Regions from separate parts of the [Clostridium] hylemonae DSM 15053 genome, predicted to be linked through region 3. Evidence: predicted binding sites of a transcription regulator. Region 3 holds the regulator's gene; each other region holds the start of a gene.
The links. Region 3 encodes HrcA, which represses chaperone genes, less so after heat shock. Its sites were predicted from a motif close to TGTTAGCACTCNNNNNNNNNGAGTGCTAACA; they were not measured.

Region 1 (5,314 bases), 640 kb from region 3:
TCTGCTTTTGCCTGGTTTGCATGTTCTGCGACAGACAGGGCATCTCTGAGGGCGTCTGCCTGTTCTGTCAGTTTTTTCTGCATCTGACGCAGTTCTGTGATATCGGTGATATCAATAAAGATCGCCAGATATATCGGGCATCCTTCCTGCCAGTCAACGCAGGAGGCATTGACCTGCAGCCACAGCATCTGACCCGTCCGGCTCTGCACTTTCATAACAAAATGAGCAGGCTTGCCTGACAGAAAGTTTTCACGCTGTGACAGAATGACATCCAGATTCTTTGTGATATTTTCCTTATGTAGTGAGTTGTCACTGTCCTGACCGGCTCCAAAATATTCCATAAACCGGGAATTACCCTCCAGAAGAGTCAGGTTGAGATGGGGGTCGATTCTGTATTTTGCCACAAAGCCGGGCAGGCTTTCATAGGTGACAGACTGCTCTTTCTGCATACGCACTACATCGTCTATATTGGTCATAACGGTATAGGCGACCTGATGCCCGTCTATATACTCATCAGAGAATTGAGTAGAAAGCTGTATCCAGATATAATCTCCGTTTTTCCTCCGGAACCGTGAGAGAAGTTTATATCCTTTTTCCCCGGCTGCGATAGCGTTATAAACTACATTTGTAAGTTCCTGCCATTCCTTTGGATCCTTCTTATAGTACAGGTCAGGACGGTTGTGAAATGTGGTCTCGTATTCTTCTTTTGACCAGCCTGTGAATTCATAGTAAAATTCATTGGCCCAGACAAGCGTAAAATGTTCATCCAGCAGATGCTTGCTCACGCTGACACCTAAAAGCCGCATAAGTGTGCTGTACTCATAATCAGCCGGAGTAAAATTTGTCTTGCTGCCTTCTGAGAAGATTTCATTCCCCTGATCTGTCATTTTAAAAAGTCCTCCTAATGTATTGTATTTTCCATCACAACCTTGTTCATGTTATCTTCTTTAAAGCATAGCATATCACCTGATGATTCTCAATGGACTTATAGTATTTTATTTGGAAAAATGATAAAATAATACTTACTATATACAAAGGAGAGACAACAGAGTTGAAAGAGGGCACACAATTTTCTAATCTGATATATGAATACTTTTTTCTGCGTTTTCGGTTCGGATATTACCGATACGGCGATACGCTGCCCGCCATCGACATACTGTGCCATGAATTTAATGTCAGCGACCAGACCGTCAAGGCTGCTTTGCGCCGGCTGCGGGCGGAGGGCTATATCTCGATGCGCAACGGGCAGGCGACGAAAGTTATCTTTCAGCAGAGTAAGGAGGAGTTCGGCGATTTCGCAGTACATTTTTATTCCGAGCGGTGGGAAGCATTTTTTGATCTCTATGAATCATCTGAGCTTATACTTGTTCCCATAATGATGGAAGGAATGCGCCGGATGGTCCCTGAAGATTTTCAGTATGTCCGTAAGCTTGCAAAGCGGGCTTTTGCCGAGGATCTGATGCAGTTTTTCCGTTATATACTGCAGAAGGCAGAGAATCCTCTGGCGCTGAATCTTTTTTGGGAAATCACATTGTTCTGGGGATTCCCGTTTGCCAGGATGAAACAGTGTCAGTTCTGCTATGACGCGGAACTGGTCCGTCAGAGAATGAACACACTCCTTGCGGCGGCGCAGGAAAAAAAGTGGGATATTGTGCGGAATTCTCTTATTGAATATCAGAGAGGCGACGTCAGCCGGGTGGCCGCCTATCTGGAACCGGTCGTCCGGCACAGGCCCGGGAAGGAACAGGTCTCTTTTGTGTGGAGGATCTACCGCGAACGTCCTCAGCTCTGCTGCAGTCTGGCGATCCGTATATTATATGAGATCTATATGGGAGAGTTCAGAGAGCGGGAATACCTTCCTTCCTATGAAAAGATGGCTCAGAGATTCAATGTGTCGCTCAGCACGGTGCGCCGGACCATCAATGTGTTGAACCAGGTAGGAGCCGCAGAGTCTGTCAATGGGGTCGGGACCCGCATCTTTTCCATGGGGAAGCGCTGCCGGGAACCTGACCTGTCAAGTCTGGCCGTACGGCAGAATCTTGCCCTTTTCTTCCAGTCTTTTGAATTGCTCATCTATTCCTGCGAGGAGGTACTCGGCAGACTTCTTGTGGAGATGAGGCAAAGTGAGAGAGAAGAACTGCTTGACTGTCTGGAGGAAAACAGGAATACAGGTCAGTGCGCAAAGTCGCTCTGGCACATGCTGATCTGGACGGCGCGGTATAGTACGTTATCGAGCGTGAGAGAAATATATGCCAGGATATTCGGCCTGTTTCTCTGGGGCTATCCTCTGCGGGGGTCGAAGAATGAGACAACGGAACTGGAACTGGCAGATGTACAGCTTACAGATGCGCTCATACAGGCGCTCAGGGAGGGAGAGTACGCCCGCTGCGCAGTCCTCGTCAAGGAAAAACTCTTAAAAGAATTTCCAATGGTGGAAGTTTATCTGCGCCGGAACAAAATATACGAGGGGGAACTGCGGTCATCCATCTCTATCCGCCTTATGCTCACGGATGTAAAAAAAGATTTATGAAAAAGGTACGGAAAAGATTGTGAAGTATTAAAAAATGAAGCTTCACAATTTTTTTATAATTCAATTAGCACTCGAGGCTTGACAGTGCTGACAATATTTGTTATAGTACGAATAGAACAAATAAAGAACTACGCAGGTGAGGAGGTAGTCACTATGAATATAAATAAATTTACGCAGAAGTCACTTCAGGCTGTGCAGGACTGCGAGCGCACTGCAATGGAGTACGGCAATCAGGAGATCGAGCAGGAGCACCTGCTCTATGCGCTGCTCGTGCAGGATGACAGTCTCATACTGAAACTGATGGAAAAGATGGGTGTAGAGAAGACCGTCTTTATCAACCGTGTGGAGGAAGGACTCCGCAAGCGCACGAAGGTGCAGGGCGGTCAGGCTTTTGTCGGCCAGGATCTCAACAAAGCGCTCATTCATGCAGAAGATGAGGCAAAGCAGATGGGGGATGAGTATGTGTCTGTTGAGCACCTGTTCCTCTCTCTTCTGAAATATCCGAACAAAGAATTGAAGGTGATCTTCCGGGAGCTCGGAATAAAGAGGGATCTGTTTCTTCAGGCGCTTGCAACAGTGAGAGGAAGCCAGAAAGTCACGAGCGATAACCCGGAGGCAACGTATGACACGCTGAATAAATATGGCTCTGATCTGGTGGAACGGGCCAGAGACCAGAAGCTGGACCCGGTGATCGGCAGAGATTCGGAGATTCGCAATCTTGTCCGCATTCTGTCCCGGAAGACAAAAAACAACCCCGTGCTTATCGGAGAGCCGGGAGTCGGCAAGACGGCGGTTGTGGAGGGGCTGGCGCAGCGTATCGTGAGGGGAGATGTCCCGGAGGCGCTGAAGGATAAGACGATATTTTCGCTGGACATGGGCGCTCTTGTGGCCGGCGCCAAATACCGCGGTGAGTTTGAGGAACGTCTGAAAGCAGTGCTGGAGGAAGTGAAGAACAGCGACGGGAAGATCATACTGTTCATCGATGAGCTGCACACGATCGTAGGCGCGGGAAAGACAGACGGAGCTATGGACGCCGGAAATATGCTGAAGCCGATGCTTGCAAGAGGCGAGCTTCACTGTATCGGCGCCACCACACTGGACGAATACCGCCAGTATATAGAAAAAGACGCGGCTCTGGAGCGGCGTTTCCAGCCGGTACTCGTAGATGAGCCGACGGTGGAAGACGCCATATCCATCCTCCGCGGATTAAAAGAGAGATATGAAGTGTTCCACGGAGTAAAGATCACAGACGGAGCCCTCGTGGCGGCAGCCACGCTCTCTGACCGGTATATCTCGGACCGTTTTCTCCCGGACAAGGCGATCGATCTTGTGGATGAGGCATGTGCGCTTATCAAGACGGAGCTGGATTCCATGCCGGCGGAACTGGATGAACTGCAGCGGAAGATCATGCAGCTGGAGATTGAAGAGGCGGCGCTAAAGAAAGAGGAGGACCGCCTGAGTAAAGACAGGCTTGGACACCTTCAGCAGGAGCTTGCGGAGCTTCGGGAACAATTTGCGGGAAAGAAAGCGCAGTGGGACAATGAGAAGGTCAAAGTAGAGCGGGTACAGAAGGTGCGCGAAGAGATAGAGCAGGTGAACAAGGAGATCCAGAAGGCACAACAGTCCTATGATCTGGAAAAGGCCGCGGAGCTTCAGTACGGAAGGCTGCCGCAGCTTAAAAAGCAGCTGGAGGAGGAAGAGGGCAAAATAAAAGATGAGGAGAGATCCCTCGTCCATGAAAGTGTGACCGACGAAGAGATCGCAAGGATCGTGTCAAGATGGACCGGCATTCCGGTCGCAAGGCTGAACGAAAGCGAGCGGAGCAAGACGCTTCATCTGGCAGATGAGCTTCACAGGCGTGTCATCGGACAGGAAGAAGGGGTGGAGCTTGTCACAGAGGCGATCATCCGTTCCAAAGCCGGGATCAAAGACCCGGGAAAACCGATAGGCTCTTTCCTTTTCCTCGGCCCGACAGGCGTCGGCAAGACGGAGCTGGCCAAGGCGCTGGCAGAAAGCCTCTTTGACGACGAGAACAATATGGTGCGTATCGACATGAGTGAATATATGGAGAAGTATTCCGTATCCAGACTGATCGGAGCGCCTCCGGGATATGTCGGTTATGACGAGGGCGGCCAGCTCACGGAGGCAGTCAGGAGGAAACCGTATTCGGTCGTGCTCTTTGACGAGGTGGAAAAAGCGCATCCGGATGTGTTTAATGTACTGCTTCAGGTGCTGGACGACGGGCGGATCACAGATTCCCAGGGACGCACGGTGGACTTTAAAAATACCATTCTTATTATGACGTCCAATATTGGTTCGGCATACCTGCTGGACGGAATCGATGAAGCCGGCAATATAAGCCAGGAGAGCCAGAATGCGGTGATGGACGACTTAAGGGCACATTTCAGGCCGGAGTTCCTGAACCGGCTGGATGAAATGATAATGTTCAAGCCGCTGACAAAGGAAAATATCTACGCCATCATAGATTTATTGACGGAAGATGTAAATAAACGGCTTGCGGACAAGGAGATATCGATCTCTCTTACCGAGGCTGCAAAGAATATGGTCGTTGAGGGCGGTTATGATCCTACCTACGGGGCAAGGCCCCTGAAACGGTACCTTCAGAAGAATGTGGAGACACTGGCCGCTAAGCTGATGCTTCAGGGAGACATCGGGGCGGGGGAGACCATCGTGATCGATGTGGAAAACGGGAAACTTGCGGCAGGCGCCCGGAAGAATCTCTTGTAAACGTATGTTCTGCATGCTAGAATAAAAGCAGCACAG
Region 2 (5,314 bases), 120 kb from region 3:
ATCGGCTCCAAAGAAGAACTGGACAAAATTCTTTCCGAGGTGGAAGAGGCAGACTATTCTGTGGAGGACATCAAAAAGAGCGGGCGTGTGAAGAAAGCGCCGGTGCCGTTTACAACGAGTACACTCCAGCAGGAGGCATCCAAAGCACTGAATTTTGCGACTCAGAAGACAATGAGGATCGCGCAGCAGCTCTATGAGGGAATTGATATCAAAGGCAACGGTACGGTCGGACTCATCACATATCTGCGTACTGATTCCACGAGAATATCGGAGGAAGCCGATGCCAGTGCAAGAGCGTATATCGGAGAACATTACGGAACAGAATATGTAGCGGCGAATGACACAAAGGGAAAGGACGACAAGAAGATCCAGGACGCCCATGAGGCGATACGTCCTTCCGATGTGACGAGGACGCCTGCGGCTATGAAAGAATCTCTCACAAGAGACCAGTTCCGCCTCTACCAGCTTGTGTGGAAACGGTTTGTAGCCAGCAGAATGCAGCCGGCGAAGTATGAGACGACCTCAGTGAAGATAGCCGCCGGAGATTACCGCTTTACGGTGGCTGCATCAAAGGTGGTGTTTGAAGGATTCCGATCAGTCTACACAGAGGCGGATGAAGAGAAAGAGACAGGAAATGTGCTGCTCAAAGGACTGGATATGAACTCAAAGCTCACGAGAGAAAGCTTTGATACAAAGCAGCATTTTACACAGCCGCCGGCACATTACACAGAAGCCGGTCTCGTTAAGACGCTGGAGGAACTTGGGATCGGCCGTCCGAGTACGTATGCGCCGACCATCTCCACGATCATAGCAAGGCGCTATGTGGCAAAAGAAAATAAGAACCTGTATATCACGGAGCTGGGCGAAGTGGTAAACAATATGATGAAGCAGTCATTCCCGAGTATCGTAGACGTCAATTTTACGGCCAACATGGAGAGCCTGCTGGACGGAGTGGCAGAGGGCAAAGTTAAGTGGAAGACGATAATAGAGAATTTTTATCCGGATCTGGAAGCTGCGGTGAAGCTTGCAGAGGAAGAACTTGAGAAAGTCAAGATCGAGGATGAAGTGACGGATGTCATCTGCGACCTGTGCGGCCGGAATATGGTCATAAAATATGGACCTCACGGGCGTTTTCTTGCCTGCCCGGGCTTCCCGGACTGCAGAAATACAAAGCCTTACCTTGAAAAAATAGGCGTTCCCTGTCCGGTGTGCGGTAAGGATGTAGTCATCCGCAAGACGAAAAAAGGAAGAAAATATTACGGCTGCGAAGACAATCCGGACTGCGAGTTCATGTCATGGCAGAAACCGTCCACAAAGAAGTGTCCGCGCTGCGGAAGTTATATGGTAGAAAAAGGAAATAAACTGCTCTGTGGCAGTGAAAAATGCGGTTATGTAGAAAATAAGGAAAATAATAAAAAATAATTAGGGAATTGATTGAAAAAAAATGAATTGTATGATAATATAGCATTCAAAGGATGGAGGAATGTGAATGAGTGTACAATTGTTAGATAAAACCAGAAAAATCAATAAATTACTTCATAATAATAATTCCAGCAAAGTTGTCTTTAATGATATATGTGAGGTGCTCACAGAGATATTAGAATCTAACGTGCTGGTGGTGAGTAAAAAAGGAAAGATACTCGGCGGGAGCAGAGCGGACGGAGTGCCTGTCATCAAAGAACTGATCGAACAGGAAGTCGGGAAGCATATCGATGAGATGCTCAACGAACGCCTGCTGAGCATACTTTCTACAAAAGAGAACGTGAACCTTCAGACGCTCGGGTTTTCCGAAGATGCGGTGAGAGGTTATCAGGCGATCATCACGCCTATCGATATTGCGGGTGAGAGACTTGGCACCTTGTTTATTTACAAAAATGATGAGATGTATGAGATCGACGATATTATTCTGAGTGAATACGGGACTACGGTCGTAGGGCTTGAGATGCTCAGGTCCGTCAATGAAGAGAGTGCGGAAGAGACGCGCAAGGAGCATATCGTGCAGTCTGCCATAAGCACGCTCTCTTATTCGGAGCTGGAGGCTATCATTCATATTTTTGAAGAGCTGGACGGCACGGAGGGCATTCTTGTGGCGAGCAAGATCGCGGACAGAGTCGGGATCACACGGTCTGTTATCGTCAACGCGCTGCGCAAGTTTGAAAGCGCAGGCGTCATAGAATCCCGGTCTTCGGGCATGAAGGGCACTTACATCAAAGTAGTGAACGACTATGTATTCACAGAACTTGAGCGGATCAAGGCTGAGCGGATGAAATAGGATAGAAATAAAAGGGTATCGGGAAACTGATACCCTTATTTTGAAGGGAGCAAGTTATTATGTACGAGGGAAGGCCTGTGGACATACAGATGGAGCGGATGATACTCGATGAGGGCTTTTTTGATGAGACTGTTTATCAGTGCGAAATAATCACGTATAAACCAGAGGAAGAACGGATATATTTATTATCAAAGCAGACGGAGCTTCCGGTATTTTCCCTGGACGGCATATACAAATGCACGATAGCGGGGGAGGAAGGCCTGATCGAGTGCAGCGGAAGTATGACGGAGCGGTATTGGAACAAGCTCGGACGGGTGATGGTATTCCGGCTCAGGAATGGATTTTATAAAAAAGTTCTAAACTAAATATAAAGTGTGTTGACAAAATAAAAAGAGAGTGCTATTTTATATCTAGAGTCTTTTAGCACTCTCTTTTTGTGAGTGCTGACAAATAGATAATAACAAGGAGGAATAAATATGAAATTAGTACCATTGGGAGACAGAGTTGTATTGAAACAATTAGTTGCAGAAGAGACTACAAAGTCAGGTATCGTATTACCGGGTCAGTCAAAAGAAAAGCCGCAGCAGGCTGAAGTAGTAGCAGTAGGGCCTGGTGGGGTAGTGGACGGCAAAGAAGTCCAGATGAACGTAGAAGAAGGGCAGCAGGTTATTTATTCCAAATATGCCGGAACATCCGTTGAAGTTGACGAAGAAGAGTATATTATCGTAAAGCAGGATGATATCCTGGCAATACTTAAGTAGAAGCTTGAAGCATGTTGAACATTAATATAATTTAGGAGGCAGATCATTATGGCAAAGGAAATCAAATACGGCGCTGAAGCAAGAGCAGCATTAGAATCAGGAGTAAACCAGCTGGCAGACACTGTCAGAGTCACACTTGGACCAAAAGGACGCAACGTAGTTCTTGACAAATCATTCGGCGCGCCGCTCATCACAAACGACGGTGTGACGATCGCGAAAGAGATCGAGCTGGAAGATGCATTTGAAAACATGGGGGCACAGCTTATCAAAGAAGTTGCATCCAAGACAAACGATGTGGCTGGTGACGGAACAACGACAGCTACCGTACTTGCTCAGGCGATGGTACATGAAGGGATCAAGAACCTGGCCGCAGGCGCCAATCCGATCATTCTGCGCAAGGGCATGAAGAAAGCAACAGACACTGCTGTGGAAGCTATCGCGGGCATGTCCAGCAAGATCAAGGACAAAGAGCAGATCGCAAAGGTTGCCGCTATCTCCGCTGGAGACCAGGAGGTCGGCGAGATGGTTGCAGACGCAATGGAGAAAGTCTCCAATGACGGCGTTATCACGATCGAAGAATCCAAGACGATGAAGACAGAACTCGACCTTGTAGAAGGTATGCAGTTTGACCGCGGATATATCTCCGCTTATATGGCAACTGATATGGATAAGATGGAAGCAAATCTGGAAGATCCGTATATTCTCATTACAGACAAGAAGATTTCCAACATTCAGGAGATCCTTCCGCTGCTTGAACAGGTCGTACAGTCCGGCGCAAGACTTCTGCTCATCGCAGAGGATATCGAAGGAGAGGCGCTCACAACTCTGATCGTAAACAAACTGCGCGGAACATTCAATGTTGCGGCTGTAAAAGCACCGGGATACGGAGACAGAAGAAAAGAAATGCTTCAGGATATCGCGATCCTCACAGGCGGACAGGTGATCTCAGAAGAACTCGGCCTTGACCTGAAGGAGACGACGTTAGACCAGCTTGGACGCGCGAAATCTGTAAAGGTTCAGAAAGAAAATACAGTTATCGTTGACGGCATGGGCGATAAAGACAAAATCGCGGACAGAGTATCTCAGATCAAAAAACAGATCGAAGAGACAACATCTGATTTTGACAGAGAAAAATTACAGGAAAGACTTGCAAAACTGGCAGGCGGCGTTGCGGTCATCCGTGTAGGAGCAGCTACAGAGACAGAGATGAAGGAAGCAAAACTGCGCATGGAAGATGCTCTCGCGGCAACAAGAGCGGCTGTGGAGGAAGGTATCATCGCAGGCGGCGGTTCTGCATACATTCATGCGGCGAAAGAAGTTGAGGCGCTGGCACAGAAGCTTACCGGAGACGAGAAGACAGGCGCAAATGTCGTATTGAAAGCACTGGAAGCTCCGCTTTTCCACATCGCGGCCAACGCAGGACTGGAAGGCTCCGTAATTATCAATAAAGTAAATGAATCCAAGACAGGAACAGGGTTTGATGTGCTGGCAGAAGAATATGTAGACATGGTAGAGAACGGAATCCTGGATCCGGCAAAGGTTACAAGAAGCGCGCTTCAGAACGCGACAAGCGTTGCATCCACACTGCTCACCACAGAGTCGGTAGTGGCTAATATCAAAGAAGACGTACCGGCTATGCCGGCAGGCGGCGCAGGCGGAATGGGAATGATGTAATCCGCGCATACCGCTAAAGTATGAAAGTTTTGAAAACTCCTCTTACGAGGAGTTTTCTTTTTGCCATAATATGTGTTACAATAATTACACCTATTAATTTGGAGGATTTGCAGATGAGCGATTATTATACGGAACAACTGGTGAAGAAAAGAACGGATATGAAAGATGTATTTTTTAAGGCGCTGCTCGCGGCGCTCACGATAGTATCGGTGCTTATTGTCTTTATGTTTCCTTTCGGGATCATTCTGCCGGTGGGAATGGTCGTGCTGGACGTCTTCATGTTCAGGCGGATGAATGTGGAATATGAATATCTGTTCGTGAACGGGGATCTGGATATCGATAAGATCATGAATAAGGCGAAGAGAAAGAGAGTGTTCTCCGCACACGTCAATGATCTGGAGCTTCTGGCGCCTGTAAAGGAACTGGAACTGCGTCAGCACGCGGATGCAAAGACCTTTGACTTCAGTTCCAGAAACGAGGGGGCAAGGCTCTATGCGCTGGTGGTCATCGACAGGGGACAGAAGAAGAAAGTTATATTTGAACCGAATGATACGATCATAGAAGGGTTTAAGATGCTCGCTCCGAGAAAAGTTGTCCAGTAGCATGG
Region 3 (5,314 bases):
AGCACTTCATAGTAATCTCTCTTTGATTCTGCCATTGTTCATCCCTTTCCTTCATGGAAGTCGACAAAGACAAGTTCCGGGGGACCGGGCTTATACCGCCAGGTTCCCCGGAACAGCCTTCTTACACTGAGCTATAACCGTTCTGCCGAGTGCTCTTAGACTTCTTTGTAATCTCCGTCTACTACATCATCGCCTGCAAATCCGTCTGGTGCCGGACCTGCTCCTGCTCCCATGTCAGGACCCGGACCCTGCTGTCCTGCTCCTGCCTGCGCGCCGGCCTGTTCGTAAACTTTTGTGAACAACTTCTGGGCACTTTCCATCAGCTTTTCCTTACCTGCTTTGATCTCTGCGATCTGAGCGTCCGTAAGGGTCTCTGTATTTGCTTTTTCAAGAATCTCTTTCAATGCCTTGCAGTCAGCTTCTACCGCTTCTTTGTCTGCAGCGTCGATCTTGTCTCCGACTTCACCCATGGCTTTCTCTGTCTGGAATACAAGCGCATCCGCATCATTCTTCGCGTCAATGCCTTCTTTACGCTTCTTATCCTGTGCTTCAAATTCAGCTGCTTCTTTTACTGCCTTATCGATATCGTCGTCAGACATATTAGAGCCGGCTGTGATGGTGATGTGCTGCTCTTTGCCTGTGCCGAGGTCTTTTGCGGATACATTTACGATACCGTTGGCATCGATGTCAAATGTAACTTCGATCTGCGGGATTCCGCGCGGAGCCGGCGGGATTCCATCCAGTCTGAACTGGCCGAGTGACTTGTTGTCTTTGGCAAACTGTCTCTCACCCTGTACAACATTGATATCAACAGCTGTCTGATTGTCTGCGGCTGTGGAGAATATCTGGCTCTTCTTTGTCGGGATCGTCGTATTTCTCTCGATCAGTCTTGTAGCCACTCCGCCCATTGTCTCAATTGACAGTGACAGCGGCGTTACGTCGAGAAGAAGTACGTCGCCTGCGCCTGCGTCTCCGGCAAGCTTTCCGCCCTGTACGGATGCGCCGAGTGCAACACATTCGTCAGGATTCAGGGATTTACTTGGTTCTTTTCCTGTCAGACGCTTCACCTCTTCCTGAACAGCCGGGATACGTGTAGAACCGCCTACAAGCAGTACCTGGCCAAGTTCAGAAGAATTGAGGCCCGCGTCGGAGAGCGCTCTCTTAACCGGCTCTGCTGTCTTTTCTACAAGGTCGTGTGTCAGCTCGTCGAATTTGGCTCTTGTAAGGTTCATATCAAAATGCTTCGGTCCTTCAGATGTAGCTGTGATGAACGGAAGGTTGATGTTTGTCGTTGTAGCGGAGGACAACTCTTTCTTTGCCTTCTCTGCCGCTTCTTTCAGTCTCTGGAGCGCCATCTTGTCTGTGGACAGGTCAACGCCTTCATTTTTCTTAAATTCTGCCAGCATGTAGTCTGTGATCTTCTGGTCAAAGTCATCGCCGCCGAGTCTGTTATTACCTGCAGTAGACAATACTTCAATGACACCGTCGCCGATCTCAATGATAGATACGTCGAATGTTCCGCCGCCCAGGTCATATACCATGATCTTCTGCTCTTTTTCATTGTCAAGCCCGTAAGCGAGCGCTGCTGCCGTAGGCTCGTTGATGATACGCTTTACATCAAGTCCTGCGATCTTTCCTGCGTCTTTTGTAGCCTGGCGCTGAGCATCGTTGAAGTATGCAGGTACGGTGATGACCGCTTCCGTTACTTTCTCGCCGAGGTAGCCTTCCGCGTCGGCTTTCAGCTTCTGAAGAATCATTGCAGAGATCTCCTGCGGTGAAAACTTCTTGTCGTCGATCGTAACTTTGTAATCAGACCCCATCTCTCTCTTGATAGAAGAGATCGTCTTCTCAGCATTTGTGACTGCCTGACGTTTTGCAGGCTCACCTACAAGACGTTCTCCTGTCTTTGTGAATGCCACGACAGACGGTGTTGTTCTTGCACCTTCTGTATTTGCGATAACTGTCGGCTGTCCGCCTTCCATAACAGCTACACAGCTGTTTGTTGTTCCTAAGTCAATACCAATAATCTTGCCCATGATTTTTTCCTCCTGATTTTTATTTTCAAATTTAGTGTTAGTTTGCTACTTTTACCATACTGTGTCTCACTACAGAGTCACGGTACATATAACCTTTCTGGAATTCCTCCGCGATAATGTTCTCGCCGAGCGCCTCATCATCCACGTGCATCACCGCATTGTGGAAGTCCGGGTTGAACTCCTGGCCTACGGCCTCGATCGGCTTCACCCCTATCTCTTCCAGCGTCGTCATAAGCTGTTTGTAGATCTTATCCATTCCCTGTACAAACGGATTTTCCTTCTCCTCCGCTGCGGCGTCAAGTCCGCGCTCGAAGTTATCCACTACCGGAAGGATCTTTTCTATGATATCTTTCGCTCCTATCTCGTACATCTGTGATTTTTCTTTGTCCGTACGCTTGCGGAAGTTATCAAACTCTGCCATCTGACGGGTGAGTCTGTCCGTCAGTTCCTCGATCTTTTCATCTTTTTTATCTTTCTTTGGCTTCTTGCCAAATTTTTTGATCTTTTTGTCGGCCTTTTCAGCCTCGTCGGAATCCTCGTCCCCGCAGTTATCTTTGGCGTCTTCCGCCTCCTCTGCCGTCTTGCCGTCTGCCTCTGTGGCGCCTTCGGCCTCCTGATCTTCCGGCTGCTCATCCGCTGCTTCGGATGCCGCCTTTTTCGCTTCCTCCACTGCCTCTTTTACCATATCTTCTTTACTTTTGTTTTCCTGATTATTTTCCAAGGGTTCTTCCACCTTTCCTAGTCATTATTATGAAACATCTGGTCCAGCTCGTTCTGCAGCTTTTTCATAGATTTGAGCACATGTTCATAATCCATTCTCTTCGGTCCGATAATACCTATCGTGCCCTTCATCCCTTCGCCTAATTCATAGGTTGCGGTCACAACACTGCAGTCTTTCATCGTCTGTACCGGCGTCTCATCTCCTATATATACCTGAATGCCCGTATTGTCTTCCTGTGACAGTGTCTGGGTCACCAGCTCTGTCAGCTGCTGCTTCTCTTCAAAAGCGCTGATGATCTCCTGTGCGCTCTGCTTGTCGCTGAGCTCCGGATATTTGAAAATGTTCGTGGCGCCGCTTGTGTATATCTGCATCTCATCATCGACCTGGATCACATCCGCGACCGCATCGAGCACATGGCCGATGACCTCGCTGTGTATACCTGCCTGCTCTTTCAGCCTTGCGATCAGTCCCAGGTTGATATCTTCGATGGACATGCCATTGAGCGTCGTATTAAGCAGCATATTGAGCTTCAGCAGATTCTCATTGCTGACCGGCTCTTCCATGTCGATTATCTTATTCTTGATAACATTTCCTCCGAGCACGATAACTGCGATCACCTGCTCTTCGTCTACCTGCGAGAGCTGAAGGAATTTTATTTTATTGCCGCTGTTGAGCGGAGTGGATACCATGGTTGCATAATTCGTGCTGTTGGCCAGCACTTTTGCCGCCTGTTTCAGAAGCTGTTCCATCTTGTCTGCCTTGTCGAGCATCTGCTCCTGCATCTCATTCAGCTCCTGTTCCTTCTCCTCCATCAGCATATCTACATAGAGCCTGTATCCACGGTCTGAAGGAATACGCCCTGCCGATGTATGGGGCTGCAAGATGTATCCCATTTCTTCCAGATCCGACATCTCATTTCTGATCGTGGCAGAGCTGAGATTCAAGTCCGTGTACTTGGAAATGGTTCTGGAGCCGACCGGTTCCCCGGTCTCCAAATAGTTCTGGATGACCGCGTGAAGTATCTTCATCTTACGTTCGTCCAGCCTTTGTTCTGATACCATCTATTCGCCTCCTTTACCGGATTTTCAGCCTGTTAGCACTCTTTTAAACCGAGTGCTAATATCTTCGTTTATTAATGTATCACTATAGATTTTATTTGTCAACACTGTTTATACTTTTTTTATATTGAAACACAAAATATTCAGCGCCGCATAAATCACCTCATAAAGCCTCATTGCCCGGGCGACACAAAAATATCCGGGATAGCTGTCAATTTCTCATCTATCCCGGACTGTCTTTATTTCTATGGCCTATGTACCTGCCGCCTTTTAACTGAGCTCCGCTCTCTCTGCCTCCTCCGGCTTAAAATCATTTTCCAGATCGTAGATATTGTGGCCGGTCGATTCGCTGAGCACTCTTCCTTCCAGAGAATAGCACCGGATAAAACGCTTTCCGTCAACACTTGACCAATGTTCCACATCCCATGTAAGATAGCCGTCCTCGTCTGTCTTCTTCTCCTTCAGATACAGATCGACCTGGCGCCCGTCCTTCATTACATTTATAAGGCCTTTTGTGCCGTCGATCTCAACCTCTTCTTTTTTTACTGAATCATAAATCTTCATATAACATATCCTCCTGATCTTGTTTCGTTCTCATAAAATCATTATACCTGTATTGTCCGTAAAACTCAATGGCGCTTCCACATTTTAAAATTACACTTGACTTTTCTTCTGTACTATTATATTATTGTACTAAATCAATAGTACAATTTGCAATACACATAAAGGAGGCATTTACATGAGTGTTATACTGAGAACGAACCATATCACAAAACGGTACGGCAGCCGCCCTGTAGTCAGTGATCTTTCTATGACGATACATAAAGGTGACATCTACGGGTTTATCGGAAAAAACGGAGCCGGAAAGACTACCCTCATCCGGATGATCACCGGTCTCGCCGCGCCAAGCGACGGAAATATCCTTCTGTTTGGAAAGCCCGACCTTCTCGAAGGCCGCAGGAAGATCGGCACAGTCATCGAATCTCCCGCATTTTATCCCGGCATGACCGCCCGGGAGAATCTGATCGCTCAGTGCAGGCTTCAGGGAGAAGACACCGCCCAGGCGGACGAGATTCTGGCGCTTGTAGGCCTTGACGACACAGGAAAGAAAAAAGCCAAAAACTTTTCTCTCGGAATGCGCCAGCGGCTTGCCATCGCCATCGCCTTAACCGGCAGCCCGGAACTGCTCATCCTCGACGAGCCGACTAACGGACTGGACCCGGAAGGCATAAAGGAGATCCGTGAACTGATCCTTAAGTTAAATAAGGAACGGGAGATCACAGTCCTTATTTCAAGCCACATTCTGGGGGAGTTGTCCAAGTTTGCCACGAGATACGGCATAATACATCAGGGGAAACTGATCGAAGAATTCACAGAGGACGAACTGTGGGAGCGCTGCCACGGCTCTGACCCTCATAAGTCCATGGATCTGGAAGATTATTTCTTAAAAAGAATAGGAGGTATGTAAGATGAGGAACTTGCTTAGAAATGACTTTTAT

Region 1: clpB (ATP-dependent chaperone ClpB) is a predicted target of HrcA. The motif match lies at 2,593-2,623, and genes of this name have one in related genera.
Region 2: LAJLEIBI_RS11010 (co-chaperone GroES) is a predicted target of HrcA. The motif match lies at 2,691-2,721, and genes of this name have one in related genera.

Annotation. Positions count from the first base shown of each region.
Region 1 is NZ_CP036524.1:2,884,572-2,889,885, reverse strand. Features, by position in the region: gene LAJLEIBI_RS13490 (response regulator) at 1-887, opposite strand, end outside; gene LAJLEIBI_RS13485 (GntR family transcriptional regulator) at 1,052-2,530, shown strand; gene clpB (ATP-dependent chaperone ClpB) at 2,684-5,278, shown strand.
Region 2 is NZ_CP036524.1:2,369,010-2,374,323, reverse strand. Features, by position in the region: gene topA (type I DNA topoisomerase) at 1-1,422, shown strand, start outside; gene codY (GTP-sensing pleiotropic transcriptional regulator CodY) at 1,490-2,272, shown strand; gene LAJLEIBI_RS11015 (hypothetical protein) at 2,332-2,637, shown strand; gene LAJLEIBI_RS11010 (co-chaperone GroES) at 2,749-3,033, shown strand; gene groL (chaperonin GroEL) at 3,082-4,707, shown strand; gene LAJLEIBI_RS11000 (DUF6106 family protein) at 4,821-5,309, shown strand.
Region 3 is NZ_CP036524.1:2,248,631-2,253,944, forward strand. Features, by position in the region: gene dnaJ (molecular chaperone DnaJ) at 1-35, opposite strand, end outside; gene dnaK (molecular chaperone DnaK) at 156-2,036, opposite strand; gene grpE (nucleotide exchange factor GrpE) at 2,074-2,769, opposite strand; gene hrcA (heat-inducible transcriptional repressor HrcA) at 2,775-3,818, opposite strand; gene LAJLEIBI_RS10445 (hypothetical protein) at 4,086-4,379, opposite strand; gene LAJLEIBI_RS10450 (ABC transporter ATP-binding protein) at 4,555-5,283, shown strand; gene LAJLEIBI_RS10455 (ABC transporter permease) at 5,285-5,314, shown strand, end outside.